Linked DNA regions of Allosaccharopolyspora coralli. The protein of the gene in region 2 interacts with the protein of the main gene of each other region in a pairwise test. Links are inferred from orthologs where the notes say so. Each region holds a gene or a part of one and is shown on either strand. Other genes may lie near its edges.

What was found. Proteins that work in one complex are often made in the same cells at the same time.
Region 1: the proteins of rlmN (region 2) and ftsZ interact in binary tests that used the Escherichia coli proteins (3 or more experiments, as listed by UniProt). The link is inferred for Allosaccharopolyspora coralli from one-to-one orthologs.

What each region holds. Positions count from the first base shown.
Region 1 is NZ_CP045929.1:3,506,621-3,513,407, forward strand. Bases 2,770-5,705 are described here. They hold ftsZ (cell division protein FtsZ), read right to left. Parts: upstream 5,008-5,705; coding sequence 3,532-5,007; downstream 2,770-3,531. Other genes in these bases: pgeF (peptidoglycan editing factor PgeF), read right to left, coding at 2,770-3,403; GIY23_RS16385 (SDR family oxidoreductase), read left to right, coding at 5,657-5,705. In the rest of the region: DivIVA-like cell division protein Wag31, read right to left, coding at 61-918; GIY23_RS16360 (YggT family protein), read right to left, coding at 966-1,241; GIY23_RS16365 (cell division protein SepF), read right to left, coding at 1,270-1,878; GIY23_RS16370 (YggS family pyridoxal phosphate-dependent enzyme), read right to left, coding at 1,953-2,684; more of pgeF, read right to left, coding at 2,681-2,769; more of GIY23_RS16385, read left to right, coding at 5,706-6,610; GIY23_RS16390 (MFS transporter), read right to left, coding at 6,601-6,787. UniProt on the Escherichia coli protein: Essential cell division protein that forms a contractile ring structure (Z ring) at the future cell division site. The regulation of the ring assembly controls the timing and the location of cell division.
Region 2 is NZ_CP045929.1:3,680,336-3,687,744, forward strand. The notes cover bases 2,579-5,555. They hold rlmN (23S rRNA (adenine(2503)-C(2))-methyltransferase RlmN), read right to left. Parts: upstream 4,635-5,555; coding sequence 3,522-4,634; downstream 2,579-3,521. Other genes in these bases: GIY23_RS17140 (lipase family protein), read right to left, coding at 2,579-2,633; GIY23_RS17145 (hypothetical protein), read left to right, coding at 2,853-3,503; GIY23_RS17155 (metal ABC transporter substrate-binding protein), read left to right, coding at 4,720-5,555. In the rest of the region: GIY23_RS17135 (lipase family protein), read right to left, coding at 1-1,265; more of GIY23_RS17140, read right to left, coding at 1,320-2,578; more of GIY23_RS17155, read left to right, coding at 5,556-5,667; GIY23_RS17160 (metal ABC transporter ATP-binding protein), read left to right, coding at 5,664-6,431; GIY23_RS17165 (metal ABC transporter permease), read left to right, coding at 6,533-7,408.

The DNA of each region.
Region 1 (6,787 bases), 170 kb from region 2 along the record:
GTTCGCGCCTCGCGGCGTTGGGGTCCTCCTGAGTACCAGGACCAGTTCCCGAACGCCCTCTCAGCCCGCTTCCGCGGCCCGCGCCCCGAAGCTGTAGCTGCCCTGCTGGTTGCCGGACGAGCGGCTGCCACCGCTGCTGCTGCCGCCACTCTCGGCAGGTGCGGCCGAGCCACGGTCCTGCAGCTCACGCAGCTGCGACTCGAGGTAGGTCTGCAGTCGAGTGCGGTACTCGCGCTCGAACGTCCGCAGCGTCTCGATCTTCTTCTCGAGCGCGTTCTTCTCCTGCGTGATGTTGCCCATCACCTCGGCGTGCTTGCGCTGGGCGTCGCGCTCCAGCCCGGCGGCCTTCTCCTTGGCCTGCCGCTCCAACGTCTCCGCGCGTGTGCGCGCGTCGTTGAGCATCGTCTCCGCGCGGGTGCGGGACTCGTTGACCATCGTCTCGGACTTGGAACGCGCGTCCGAGAGCAACTGCTCGGACTTCGTCCGCGCCTCCGAGAGCATGCCGTCGGCCTCGGCCTTGGCCTCACCGGTGAGCCGGTCGGCCATCTCCTGGGCGAGCCCGAGGACCTTGGCGGCCTGCACGTGGTGGTCACCACCCGGCGACGTCTGCTCCGCGGCGGCCGCGGGCGGCGGCACCGGAGCGAGCCTGCGCGGCTCCTCCACCGGCGCGGACGTCGTCGTGGACGCCGCCGATGAGGCCTGGCTCCTGGCGTCGTCCAGGTCGCCCTGGGTCGACTGCAGCTGGCCCTCCAGCTGCTCGACCTGTCCCCGCAGGTCGTTGTTCTCCTCCACCAACCGGGCAAGCTCGGCTTCAACCAGGTCGAGGAATGCGTCCACCTCGTCCTCGTTGTAGCCCCGCTTGCCGATCGGCGGTTTGCTGAACGCCACGTTATGAACGTCGGCGGGGGTCAAGCCCACAAGATCACCTCACGCACTCCTCGGCTGCGGGTCGCCCAGGTTCCCCGTCACCCGGGTTGCACCAGTCGCATCAGTATGAACACGACCAGCAGCAGCACCATAATAGATAGGTCCAGCCCGACGTTCCCGATGCGGACGGTCGGGATCACCCGTCGCAACAGTCTGACGGGTGGGTCGGTCATTGTGTAGATGCTCTCCAAGGCGATTGCAACCCCTCCGGCGGGACGCCAGTCCCGCGCGAAGGCGCGCACCAACTCGACCACGATCCTCGCGGTGAGCAGGAGCCAGAAGAAGAACAGAACGTAAAACAGAACGATCAGCACCGGTTCCACAGCTCAACTGTGCCACCACTCACCCGTAGTTGAACAAGGCACCCTCCGCGAGCCGACGCTTGTCCTCGGCGGCGACGTCGATGTTCGGAGGTGAGAGCAAAAACACCCGATTGGTGACTTTGTCGATGGACCCACGGAGGGCGAAAGCCAGTCCCGCGGCGAAGTCGACCAGCCGCCGGGCGTCCGCTTCATCCATTTCGGTCAAGTTGATGATGACCGGAGTGCCGTCGCGGTACTGCTCGCCGATCGTCCGCGCCTCCCCGAAGCTGCGCGGATGCAGCGTTGTGATCTTGCTCAAGTTGACGTGGCTGCCGGTGTCGGTCACCGCACGCAGCTGCGTCACCGGCTCCCGCCGCGACTCGGAGGCCATCGAACCACGGGGAGGCGGAGCCTCCGCTCCGTACGACCTCCGCGGCGCGGGCGCGCCGTAGTCCTCGTCGACCTCGTCGACCTCGGGCTGATACCCACCACGGACACCGCCGCCGAACCGGCGGCGACCGATCCGGTCACCCGGCTCGAACTCGTCCGGTTCCTCGGCGTAGCGGTCGCGGTAGACGTCGCCGTACTCGTCGACTTCGTCGGCCGGGACCATGCCGAAGTAGGCCTTCAGCTTGTGCAGAGCGCTCATCGGCAAGCCCTTCTCTCCCCGCGACTCCTTCGAGCCGATCACGGACGGCCGACCCTCAGACGCCCCGTTGACGGCTAGAGCGAGGTTAACCGGCGACCTCCGAGCAGCGCGGTTCCGACACGCACGCGTGTCGAGCCGTGGGCGATCGCACGTTCGAGGTCTCCGCTCATCCCCGCGGACACCACACCAGCTTCGGGGTGATCACGACGGACGCGGTGGGCGATCGTGGAAAGTGTGGCGAAGGCCACCTCCGCATCGCCCCGCAGCGGGGCGACCGCCATCACGCCCCGCAACCGGAGTTCCTCGGTCGCCGCGACGGTGTCGGCGAGTTCGGGCACGTCCTCCGGCGGACACCCACCACGACCTTCCCGCTCGTCGAGCCCGACCTGAACCAGCACGTCCAGCGGCTCACGGCGCTCTCCCGCGTCGAGCGCGGACGCCGAGGCCCGCCGCAGCGCCTCGGCGAGCCTCGGGCTGTCGACGGACTCGACGACGCTCGCCCAGCGCGCCACCGAGCGAGCCTTGTTGCGCTGAACCTGACCGACCATGTGCCACCGAGCGGCCGAATCCGGACGCAGCTGCGTGAACTCGGCGACCTTCGCGCGCGCTTCCTGCTCGCGGTTCTCCGCGAACAACGTCATGCCCAGATCCGCCAGCAACGCCGCGTCGACCGCCGGGAAGGTCTTGGTCACGGCGAGGACGTCGACCTCGGACGGCTCACGTCCGGCCGCTCGACACGCGGCATCGACGCGTGCACGGACCTCGGCAACGGACTCGGCGAGCTCTTCCCGGCGTTCGGCACTCACGCGCCGTCCTCTTCCGGCTCCGCCCACACGACCGCCGCGAACCGTCCGGTGCGGCCGCTCTCACCACGGTGGCTGTAGAGCTCGGTGGACTCGAGCGTGCACCGAGGGTCGACGCCGATCTTGGCCACCCCGGCACCCGCGAGCTGCTCCCACAGGCCCGCGCGCAGGTCGAGTCCCGGCGTGCCCTTGCGTGTCTTGCACGCACTGCCGGGCAGGTGTTCCTCGACGTCGGACTGCATCTCGCGCGGCACCTCGTAGCACTCGCCACAGGCGGCGGGCCCGATCAGCGCCTCCACGCGGTCCAGTTGCGCCCCCGCGTCGCGCATGCGACTCAACGCCGAGACGAGCACGCCGACGCGCGCACCGACTCTCCCGGCATGCACGGCAGCGACGACGCCACTGGTGGGGTCACCGAGCAACACGGGCACACAGTCGGCGACGAGTGCGACCAGGGCCAGGTTCGGAGTCGCAGTCACGAGTGCGTCGGTGGCTTCGACCGCCTCGGAACGGGGCTCGTCGACGACGGTCGCGGTGCGGCCGTGGATCTGTTCCATCCACACCAGCCGGTGTTCGGCGAGCCCGATCCCCTCCGCGAGTTTCCGCCGGTTGGCCGCCAGCGCCGCCACGTCGTCACCGACGCTGCCGCCGAGGTTGAACGAGTCGAACGGTGCCGCCGAACTGCCACCGTCCCGCGTGGTGATCACGCGTCGAATCCGCACCACATGCCCCTTCCGCGAAGTCCACCAGCGACCGTCCGACACACGAAGAATCGGCACCGGACGCCGTCTGGCGTGTCCGGTGCCGATTCTCGCGCAATGCTGTCGCCGGGCCACGCCCGGCCGTGTGCTCAGCGGCGCATGAACGGAGGGATGTCCACCTCGTCGTCGTCGTTGTCGTCCGAGACGGGCACCGACCGGTTCGGCAGCGAACCCGTGAACCCGCCGCCCCCGGCGCTGTTCGTCCCGTGCGCCGGGTAACTCGCGCCTCGCACCGGCGCCGCCGGGGTGGCGGCTCCGTCACCGCCGGGGGCGGGTGAGTGCGACTGGACGGACTGCGGCTGAGCCTGGGGTGGCTGAGCCTGCGACTGCTGCGGGTGCGACTGCTGGGCCTGTGGCTGCGGGTGCTCGTCGGCACGCGGCTGCTCGGGCTGCGGTGCCGCCGGCTGCTGCGGCGCGGCCACCTGCGGCGTGGCGGCGGAGGCCTGCGGCCGGTAGCCCTGCTGCTGGCCCGCGTCCGGCAAGTGCTCCGCCTCGGCGCCCTCGGGTGCGGCGTCCCGGCTGCTGACGACTTCGCCGTCGGTGACCTGTCCGGCTTCGCCGCTGGCCACCGCTCCGCGTGAGCCGACCTTGGTGGGGTCGAGCTTCTTGTGCGTCGGCGTACCGGAATCGAAACCGGCCGCTATCACGGTGACCCGGACCTCGTCGCCCAGTGAGTCGTCGATGACCGTACCGAAGATGATGTTCGCCTCCGGGTGGGCGGATTCCTGCACCAACGAGGCGGATTCGTTGATCTCGAACAGGCCGAGATCGGAACCACCCGCGATGGCGAGCAACACCCCGTGCGCGCCCTCCATGGACGCTTCCAGCAGCGGCGAATTGATCGCCTTCTGCGCGGCCTGCACGGCTCTGCCCTCGCCTCTGGCGGAGCCGATGCCCATGAGGGCACTGCCCGCGCCGGACATGACGCTCTTGACGTCGGCGAAGTCCAGGTTGATCAGCCCGGGGGTGGTGATCAGGTCGGTGATGCCCTGCACACCGGAGAGCAGCACCTCGTCGGCGGAGCGGAACGCGTCCATGAGGCTCACGCCGATGTCGCCGAGCTGCAGCAGCCTGTCGTTCGGGATGACGATCAGCGTGTCGCAGCAGTCCCGGAGTTCCTTGATGCCCTGTTCGGCTTGGTTGGCGCGACGCTTGCCCTCGAAGGAGAACGGGCGTGTGACCACACCGATGGTCAGAGCGCCGAGTTTGCGGGCGACGGAGGCGATCACCGGGGCACCGCCGGTCCCGGTTCCGCCGCCCTCACCGGCGGTCACGAAGACCATGTCGGCGCCCTTGAGGACCTCTTCGATCTCGTCCTTGTGATCCTCGGCGGCCTTGCTGCCGACCTCGGGCGCGGCCCCGGCACCAAGGCCGCGGGTGAGCTCGCGGCCGATGTCGAGTTTGACGTCGGCATCGGACATCAGCAGGGCCTGCGCGTCGGTGTTCACCGCAATGAACTCGACACCCTTGAGCCCCACCTCGATCATGCGGTTGACGGCGTTCACGCCGGCGCCGCCGATGCCGACGACCTTGATCACCGCGAGGTAGTTGTGCGGGGGCGTCATCGGATCCGCCTTCCTGATCGTGGCTGTCGTGCTCGTCGGGTGTTACGCGTACTTCCGGGAACCGTTCCGGAGCCGGTGTTCGTCGTCGGCGTCACCGCCGACTCCGGTGCCGGCAACGGGATCGGCGCGTGCGAACCCGTCTTCGGTGCGGACGGTAGGCACCCGGGTAGTCCGGAGTCCAGCAGCCACGCCGTTGGCACGACGGTGTGTCGCGGCACGTCTCGACAGAACGTCCTGCCGATCGGCCGTGTGCCGTCGTTCCCCGCAGTCTCCCGTGGTTCGCCCGCCGGACACCGACGCCGAAGGTTGCGGTGATCACCATCATCACCGTACCCAACGACGATCACCGGCATCCTGGAGACCGGCGCATCCGGTCGCCTCCCCCGCGCCTCCGTTCCAGTAGCCGATCCACCGCGGAACACGCTCGTCCTCCACGCCCACCCCTTCCCCGCCCTGTGGACAACTCCGACACCTGTGGACAACCGGGTGGCAAATTCGCGCGAATTTGCCACCCCGGAGGCCGGGAGACGGGCCGGACCTGCGAATTCACTGTGGAGGTGCCTCGTTCAGATGGTGGGGTGCGGTGAGGGCAGCTGGGGTGTCGGTGGTCGTTGGGAGCCTCGGTGCGCGGACAGGAAAAGGAGTCGTCATGGCAGAGCAGGGCGTCCCCACATCCCAGGGAAGCGGCCCCCCGTTGGAGGGCACGGTCGCGCTGGTCGCGGGGGCTACGCGCGGCGCCGGGCGCGGGATCGCCGTCGAACTCGGTGCCGCGGGTGCGACGGTCTACGTCACGGGCCGCAGCACCCGCTCGCGGCGTTCGGAGTACGACCGGCCGGAGAACATCGAGGACACCGCGGATCTGGTGACCGAAGCGGGTGGGACGGGCATCCCGGTCCGGGTCGATCACCTGGAACGCGAGGAGGTCCGCGCGCTGGTGGAGCGGATCGACCGCGACCGCGGTCACCTCGACGTGCTCGTCAACGACGTCTGGGGCGGGGAGAACCTGTTCGCCTGGGGGAAGCCGCTGTGGGAACAGTCGTTGGACGACGGGTTGCGACTGCTGCGGCTCGGTGTGGAGACGCATCTGGTCACCAGCCACGCGGCGCTGCCGTTGCTGGTCCGGAAGCCGGGCGGTCTCGTCGTCGAGGTCACCGACGGCACGCACGAATTCAACGAGGCGCACTATCGGGGCGAGTGCTCGATGTTCTACGACCTCGCGAAGGTGTCGGTGGCCCGGCTCGGGCGCGCCCAGGCCGAGGAACTGCGTCCGTTCGGCGGCACGGCGCTCACCGTGACGCCGGGATGGTTGCGTTCGGAGATGATGCTCGATGCGTTCGGAGTCACCGAGGACACCTGGCGGGACGCTGTGCCCGAGGTTCCGCATTTCTGCATCTCGGAGTCGCCCCGCTTCGTCGGTCGCGGGGTGGCGGCGGTCGCCGCCGACCCGGGGCGCGAACGCTGGTCCACGCAGTCGGTGTCGAGTGGTCACTTGGCGCAGGTGTACGGCTTCACCGATGTGGACGGGTCGCGACCCGACGCGTGGCGCTACATCACCGACGTCGAGCGGCCCGGCCATCCCGCGGACGCCACCGGCTACCGCTGAACGGCAGGCACGGTTCGCCAGGATCGCGCCGAGGCCAGCACAGCGAGAGCCAGGAACGCGCTGGCAGCGGGGGCGACGAACGCGACGGCCACTCCCCACTGTTGCAGCAACGCCCCTGCGACGCCGGAACCGACGGCGTTGCCCATCATGAACACGGTGATCAGCCACGCGAAAGCC
Region 2 (7,409 bases):
GGCCGGTTCTCGTCGTAGGGGATGGCCGGGTCGACCGGTGCCGGTTCCCCGCAGTTCGGGGTGCTCCCCGCTCCCGCGAAACGGTCCTGTAGCCAGTTGACGCTGCGCGGGAACGCGGCGACGAGACCGCCGACGTGGGTCGGACCGAGATTGGGCGCGAACTGGACGTCCGCTCCGCGGGCACACCAGTCCGCGGCAAGGGTTTCGCCCTGGTCGAACGGAATGATGTCGTCGAGTTTGCTGTGCGTGAGCAGCACCGGCGTCTCGGGCGTGCGGTTGCCGATGCGCTGCTCGGCGACGATGTCGCGGAACGGCGCTTCGTCCAGATAGTCGGTGATCGGCCGTCCGTCGGCGGTCACGGACTCCGACTGCACGAACGGATACCCGACGGCGTCCTCGACGCAACCGTCTTTCAGTTCCGCCGCGTACTGACGGCCCTCGTCGTTGAGATACCGATCGAGGTCGAGGTCGTAGCCCTCGGCGAGGCCGACGACGGCGAAGCCGAGCAGTCCGGCGTACGGTCCGCCGTCGAGGTGGTGGGCCACGTTCCCGAGCTCGGCGGGCACGGCCCCGGCGACCACTCCTTCGATGTCGAGCTCCGGGGCGTAGGTCGCGGCGAGCTCGGCTGCGGCGGCCGTCGCACCCCCTCCCTGGGAGTAGCCGTAGAGCCCCACCGGCCCGTCGTCGGGCACGCCCGCCTCCGGAAGACGCTGCGCCGCGCGGACCATGTCGAGTACGGCGTTGCCGGTGACTTCCCGGTTGACGTAGGTGTGCACATCCGGGGTGCCGAGGCCGTCGTAGTCGGTGATCGCGACCGTGTATCCCTTGGCCAGCAGGGCCCGGATCGTGACGCCTTCGTACTCGGTGCCTGCTGCCAGGCGGATCGAGGGGGCGCAGCGGTCGGCGAGGCCTTGGGTTCCGGGCGCCAAGCCGACGACAGGACGTTCCCCGGCACCGGTCCACTCACCGTGCGGCGTGATCACGGTGCCGGTCACGGCGATCGGCGCACCCGTGCGGTCGGTCGACTTGTACATCACGCGCTGCACGTTCGCGTCGACTTCGACCGTCTTGAGGGGATCGAGGAAGAACTCCGAAGGCTCGGCACGAACGACGTCACCGTCGGCGACGGGCAGTTCAGCGGGTGGTTCGTAGAACGGCGGCCGCTCTGCGGCCGACGCGCCCGAAGGGGCGCCGGTGGCGAACACCGCCCCTATCGCTACGGCCAGCAAGGTGATCCCCACGCGGCGGGGCGGCGAAACGCGCATCAGTGCCTCCGGGCGAGCCCGGGCCGGCCATCTGGTGACCGGCCCGGGAGGTGATCACGGCTTGAGGATCCGGTCGGTCAGCTGCGGCAGGAGCGGTGCCTGCTCGTCGTAGGGAACGGCCGGATCCGCAGGCGCCTGGTCGATGTTTCCGCAGTTGGGCGAGGTTTCCTCGCCTGCGAGGCGATCGTCGATCCACTGGAACGCCCGGGGGAAGTTCGCGACCGCTCCGCCGACGTGGGTCGGGGCGAGGTTGGGCGCGAACTGCACGTCGGCGCCTTGAGCACACCAGTCCGCGGCCAGCGTCTTGGTCTGCTCGAACGGGATCACGTCGTCCAGCAGGCTCTGGGTGAGCAGCACCGGGACCTCCGGCTTACCGTTCCCGATCCGCTGCTCAGCCACGGCGTCCTTGAACGGCGCTTCGTCGAGGGAGTCGGTGAGCGGCCTGCCGTCCTCGGTCAGGTCCGCTGAGCGGGTGAACGCGAAGTTCGGCACCGCGTCGAGCAAGCAGGAGTCTTCGATTTCCTGCCGGTACTGCTCGCCCTCCTCGTTGAGGACCGGTTCGAGGTCGAGGTCGTAACCCGACGCCAGCCCCGACAGCGCGTAGCCGAGGAACGCCGCGTAGAGGCCGCCGTCGAGGTTCTCGGCGACCCCGCCGAGTTCGGCGGGCACGGCACCGCCCGCGACGCCTCTGAGATCGAGTTCCGGCGCGTAGGCCGGGGCCAGCTCCGCCGCCGAGGAGACTCCGCCGCCGCCTTGGGAGTAGCCGTAGAGCACCACGGGACCGTTGTCCGGCAGGGTGGACTCGGGCAGGTTCTGCGCCGCACGCACCGAGTCGAGCACGGCGTTGCCGGTGACCTCGCGATTGACGTAGGTGTGCACACCCGGAGTGCCGAGACCTTCGTAGTCGGTCAGGGCGACCGCGTAGCCCTTGGAGAGCATGGCCTTGATGAAGAAGCCCTCGTACTCGGTGCCGTTGGCAAGCTGCCGCGACGGGGCGCAGCGGTCGGCCATTCCCTGGGTGCCCGCCGAGAAGCCGACGACCGGGCGTTCCCCGTCACCGGTCCACTCACCGTTCGGAGTGATCACCGTTCCGGTCACCGCGATCGGCTCACCGCCACGTCCCGAGGACTTGTACATCATCCGCTGGACGTTCGCGTCGACCGGAACGGTCTTCAGCGGGTCGAGGAAGTACTCCGAGGGCTCGGACCGCACGATGTCGCCGTTCTCGGCAGGCAGCTCCGCCGGAGGCTCGTAGAACGGAGGCCGTTCCAAGGCGGGCGCGGCGGATGCCGTCGCGACGGTGAACGACGCGCCGATGGCGGCGGTCAACAGCGTCACGCCGACGCGACGGAACGGGCCAGTCTGCACGGGGCTCTCCTCAAGGCGAACGGTGTTTACCTACGATGCGGTAGGTTCCGAGGTCTCACGGTGACTCGATGCACATCGTGCCCGCAATCACATAGGCTACCCGGAAGTAACTTCGCAACCGGTTCGTAACCGAATATCCACTGTTCGTACTCGCACCACCACGTGAGGTCACCGAAAATTGGGGCGCGCGCGATTCATCGGGCGCGGTACGTTCCTGCCATGCCAGCCGAGATCAACTCGCTCCCGGCGCCGATGACCGCCGATGACCTCGACCGTGCCGTGCGGCTCGCTGTGGCAGTTCTGCAGAAGGCGCCCGCCGACGCATGGACCACCAAGGCCGGCTCACTGGAGTGGGACTGCTGGGAGACCGTCGAGCACCTCAGCGACGACCTCTTCGCCTACGCCGCGAAACTGGGTCCCCCACAACCGCCTTTGGACAGCGAACTGGCCTTCGTGGCCGAGAGCCGACGCCCGGGCGGACCCGCAAACACCATTCACGCGAACCGTGAAGCCGGCCCGGTCGGCTTGTTGCAGGTGTTGGAAGCCAGCGGAGCGCTGTTGGCCGCGATGGTCCGCACGACTCACCCGCACACTCTCGCCCACCACGTCTTCGGAGCCTCGGATCCCGAAGGATTCGCCGCGATGGGGATCGTCGAGACCCTCGTGCACACCCACGACCTTGCAGCAGGACTCGGACTCACCTGGGACCCACCTGCCGACCTGTGTGCGCGAGCACTCGCCCGACTGTTCCCGGACGCACCGGAGACCGCGGATCCGTGGCCAGCCCTGCTGTGGGCCACCGGACGCACCGAACTACCCGGGCGCCCGCAGCTGACCACCTGGCGCTGGTACGGCGAACCCCGGACGTGAGGACTGAAGCGCCGGAGCTCAGCTTTCGGCGGCGAGCTGGCCGCACGCGGCGGCGATCTCCTGACCACGGGTGTCCCGGACGGTGCAGGGAACGCCCGCGTCGCGGACGCGACGGACGAACTCCCGTTCCACCGGCTTCGGGCTCGCGTCCCACTTGCTGCCCGGGGTCGGGTTCAGCGGGATCAGGTTGACGTGCGCGAACTGGCCCAGGTGGCGATGCAGGAGCTTGCCGAGCAGATCCGCCCGCCACGGGTGATCGTTGACGTCGCGGATGAGTGCGTACTCGATGGAGACCCGGCGGCCGGTGTTGTCCGCGTAGCCACGCGCGGCGTCCAGCACCTCGGCGACCTTCCAGCGGTTGTTCACCGGAACCAGGGTGTCGCGAAGTTCGTCGTCCGGCGTGTGCAGCGACACCGCGAGGGTGACGTGCAGGTCCTCGGCGGTCATCTTCCTGATCGCGGGTGCCAGGCCGACGGTCGAGACCGTGACCGAACGCTGCGAGAGACCGAGGCCGTCCGGGGGCGGGTCGCAGATCCGGTGGACGGCGTCGATCACGCGGCGGTAATTCGCCAACGGCTCGCCCATCCCCATGAACACGACGTTGGACAACCGTCCGGGGCCGCCGGGCACGTCGCCGTCCCGCATCATCGCGGCGGCCGAACGCACCTGGTCGACGATCTCCGCTGTCGAGAGGTTGCGCTGCAGACCACCCTGGCCGGTCGCGCAGAACGGGCACGCCATTCCGCAGCCCGCCTGGCTGGAGATGCACACGGTCGCCCGGTCCGGGTACCGCATGAGGACGCTCTCCAGCATCGTCCCGTCGTGGGCCTTCCAGAGCGTCTTCCGTGTCGTGCCCTCGTCGGTGTCGAGGCCGCGCACGGACGTGAGCAGCGTGGGGAACAGCTCCTTGCCGAGCCGCTCGCGACTCGCGGCCGGGATGTCGGTCATCGAGTCGACGTCGGCGTTGAGCTTGCCGAAATACTGATGGGCCAGCTGCTTGGCTCGGAACGGCTTCTCTCCCAGCTCGCTGACCGCGTCCGCGCGCTCCTGTGCCGAGAGGTCGGCGAGATGACGCGAGGGCATGCCCTTGCGGGGGGCGTCGAAGACGAGCGGAAGCGAGGTCGCAGACATAGCGCCGCTATTCTCCCACGTCGCCGCGCATCGGAACGGCGGAGGGGCTTGGTAGTCCGCATACCCACTCAGTAGAGTTTTCGTCATGCCGAAACTCGTCGTCACGTCCAGGCGAAAACACGGTGTGGGCGCGGCGATCCTGTGTGTGATCGTCTCCGCGCTGGTGAGTTCGTGTGCGACAGGGGTCGGCGCCCCGAACGACCCGCGCAAGCACGTCGTCACCACCTTCACGGTGCTGGCCGACATGACCCGGGCCGTGGCGGGCGACACCGTGTCCGTGGAGTCGATCACGAAACCCGGCTCGGAGATCCACGAGTACCAGCCGACTCCCAGCGACCTGATGCGCGGGGCGCGTGCCGACCTGGTGCTCGACAACGGCTTCGGGTTGGAACGGTGGTTCGAGCGGTTCCTCGACCAGACCGAGTCGCCACACGTCACCCTCACCGACGGGGTCGAACCGATCTCCATCGGCGACCGTGACACTTCCGACGGCCGTGCCGTCAATCCGCACGCCTGGATGTCGCCTGCGAACGCGAAGATCTACGTCGCCAACATCCGCGATGCCCTCGTCGAGCTGGAGCCCGCCCATGCGGCGGAGTTTCACGCCAATGCGAACGCATACCTCGCCGAGCTCGACGCGATCGAACGCACGCTCGCGGCCGAACTGCGTGCCGTACCCGAGCCCCATCGCGCACTGGTCACCTGCGAGGGAGCGTTCAGCTACCTGGCACGCGACGCCGGGCTCCGCGAGGCGTACCTGTGGCCGGTGAACAGCGACCAGGAGGGCACGCCACAGCAGGTGAAGAACACCACCGCATTCGTCAGGGACAACGACGTACCGGCCGTGTTCTGCGAATCGACGGTGAATCCGCAGGCACAGCACCAGGTCGCGGAAGAAGCCGACGCCCGGTTCGCCGGGACGCTGTACGTGGACTCGTTGTCCGCCCCGGACGGCCCGGTGCCGACCTATCTGGACCTGCTGCGTCACGACACCCGCACCATCCTCGACGGACTCGGGGGAACGAACCGATGACCCTGCCTCGCACGAGTGACGAGTCCGGTTCCGGACACGGGACCGGAGTGAGCGCCCGCGGCGTGCGCGTCACCTATGGCGACACGCTCGCGCTCGACGACGTGACGGTCGACATCGACGCCGGAACGATCTGTGGACTGCTCGGCATGAACGGGTCAGGGAAGTCCACGTTGTTCAAGTCGCTCATGGGCCTGGTCACGCCGGACCGGGGCACGATCTCGCTGCTCGGCCGACGCTCGAAGCAAGCCCGCAAGGACGGCCTCGTCGCCTACGTCCCGCAGGCGGAGGCCGTGGACTGGGCGTTCCCGGTGGCCGTGGCGGACGTGGTCATGATGGGCCGCTACGGGCGACTGCGCGGCGGCAGGCGCCCACGGGCCGTCGACCGTTCGGCTGTGCGCGCGGCGTTGGACCGGGTGGGTCTCGCCGAGCTGCACGCGAACCCGATCGGCGCTCTCTCCGGCGGACAGCGCAAACGCGCGTTCGTCGCCCGCGGCCTCGCGCAGGAGGCGGAGTTGGTGTTCCTGGACGAGCCGTTCGCCGGTGTCGACACGCGATCCGAGTCGATGATCCGGGGCCTGCTGCGTGAACTACGTGACGAAGGCCGCACCGTCGTCGTCTCCACCCACGACCTCGCAGGCGTCGGCGACCTCTGCGACGAGGCGGTCCTGCTCCAGCAACGAGTCGTCGCCCACGGCCGCCCGGACGAAGTGCTCACCCCGGACACCCTGGCCAAGACCTTCGGCCTGGAAACGACAGAACCGTGACCGCCCGGAGCGAACGGCACCTTCGCCCCACATGACGAGGCGACAGTGCCGTTCGCCCCTCCGGTACCGGCAGACGGCAACCACCTGAGAAGGCACCTGACATGGCCGAGATCCTTTACTGGCTCCTCGAACCGCTGCAGTTCGGGTTCATGCAGCGCGCACTGCTCATCAGCCTGACCGCCGCCCTGGTGTGCTCCGTCCTCTCGTGCTGGGTCACCCTCATCGGGTGGTCCCTGCTCGGCGACGCGGTGAGTCACGCGGTGCTTCCGGGCGTGGTCCTCGCGTACGTGCTGGCCATCCCGTTCTCGGCGGGCGCCTTCGTCTTCGGCGCGCTGGCGGTCGCGATGATCGGAGCGATCCGCAACACCACCCGGATCAAGGGCGACGCGGCGATCGGCGTGGTCTTCACGGGGCTGTTCGCGCTGGGAGTGGTGCTGGTGTCGCGGATCCCGAGCGAGATCGACCTGCAGCACATCCTGTTCGGCAACGTCCTCGGCGTGTCGGATTCGGACATCCTGCAGGTTCTCGTCATCGGCGCCCTCACACTCGGGGTGGCGTTGTACAAGCGCCGTGATCTCACGCTCTACGCGTTCGACCCGACCCACGCGCACGCGATCGGGCTGAATCCACGCCGGATCGGGGCGTTGCTGCTCACGATGCTCGCCTTGACGGTGGTCGTGGCGCTGCAGGCGGTCGGCGTGATCCTGGTGACGGCCATGCTCATCACGCCGGGGGCCACGGCGTTGTTGGTCACGCGTCGTTTCGGGCGGATGCTCGTGGTCTCGGCCCTGTTCTCGACCCTCGGCGCGTTGGCGGGCACGTACGCGAGTTTTCACCTGGACACGGCGACCGGAGGAACGATCGTGTTGTGCCAGGCGATCCTGTTCCTCGTGGTGTATCTGGCGGCCCCGCAGCAGGGCATCGTCGCCACGGCGCTGCGAACTCGTCGTCGACGTGCTGCTGCAGCGGCCTCGTGAC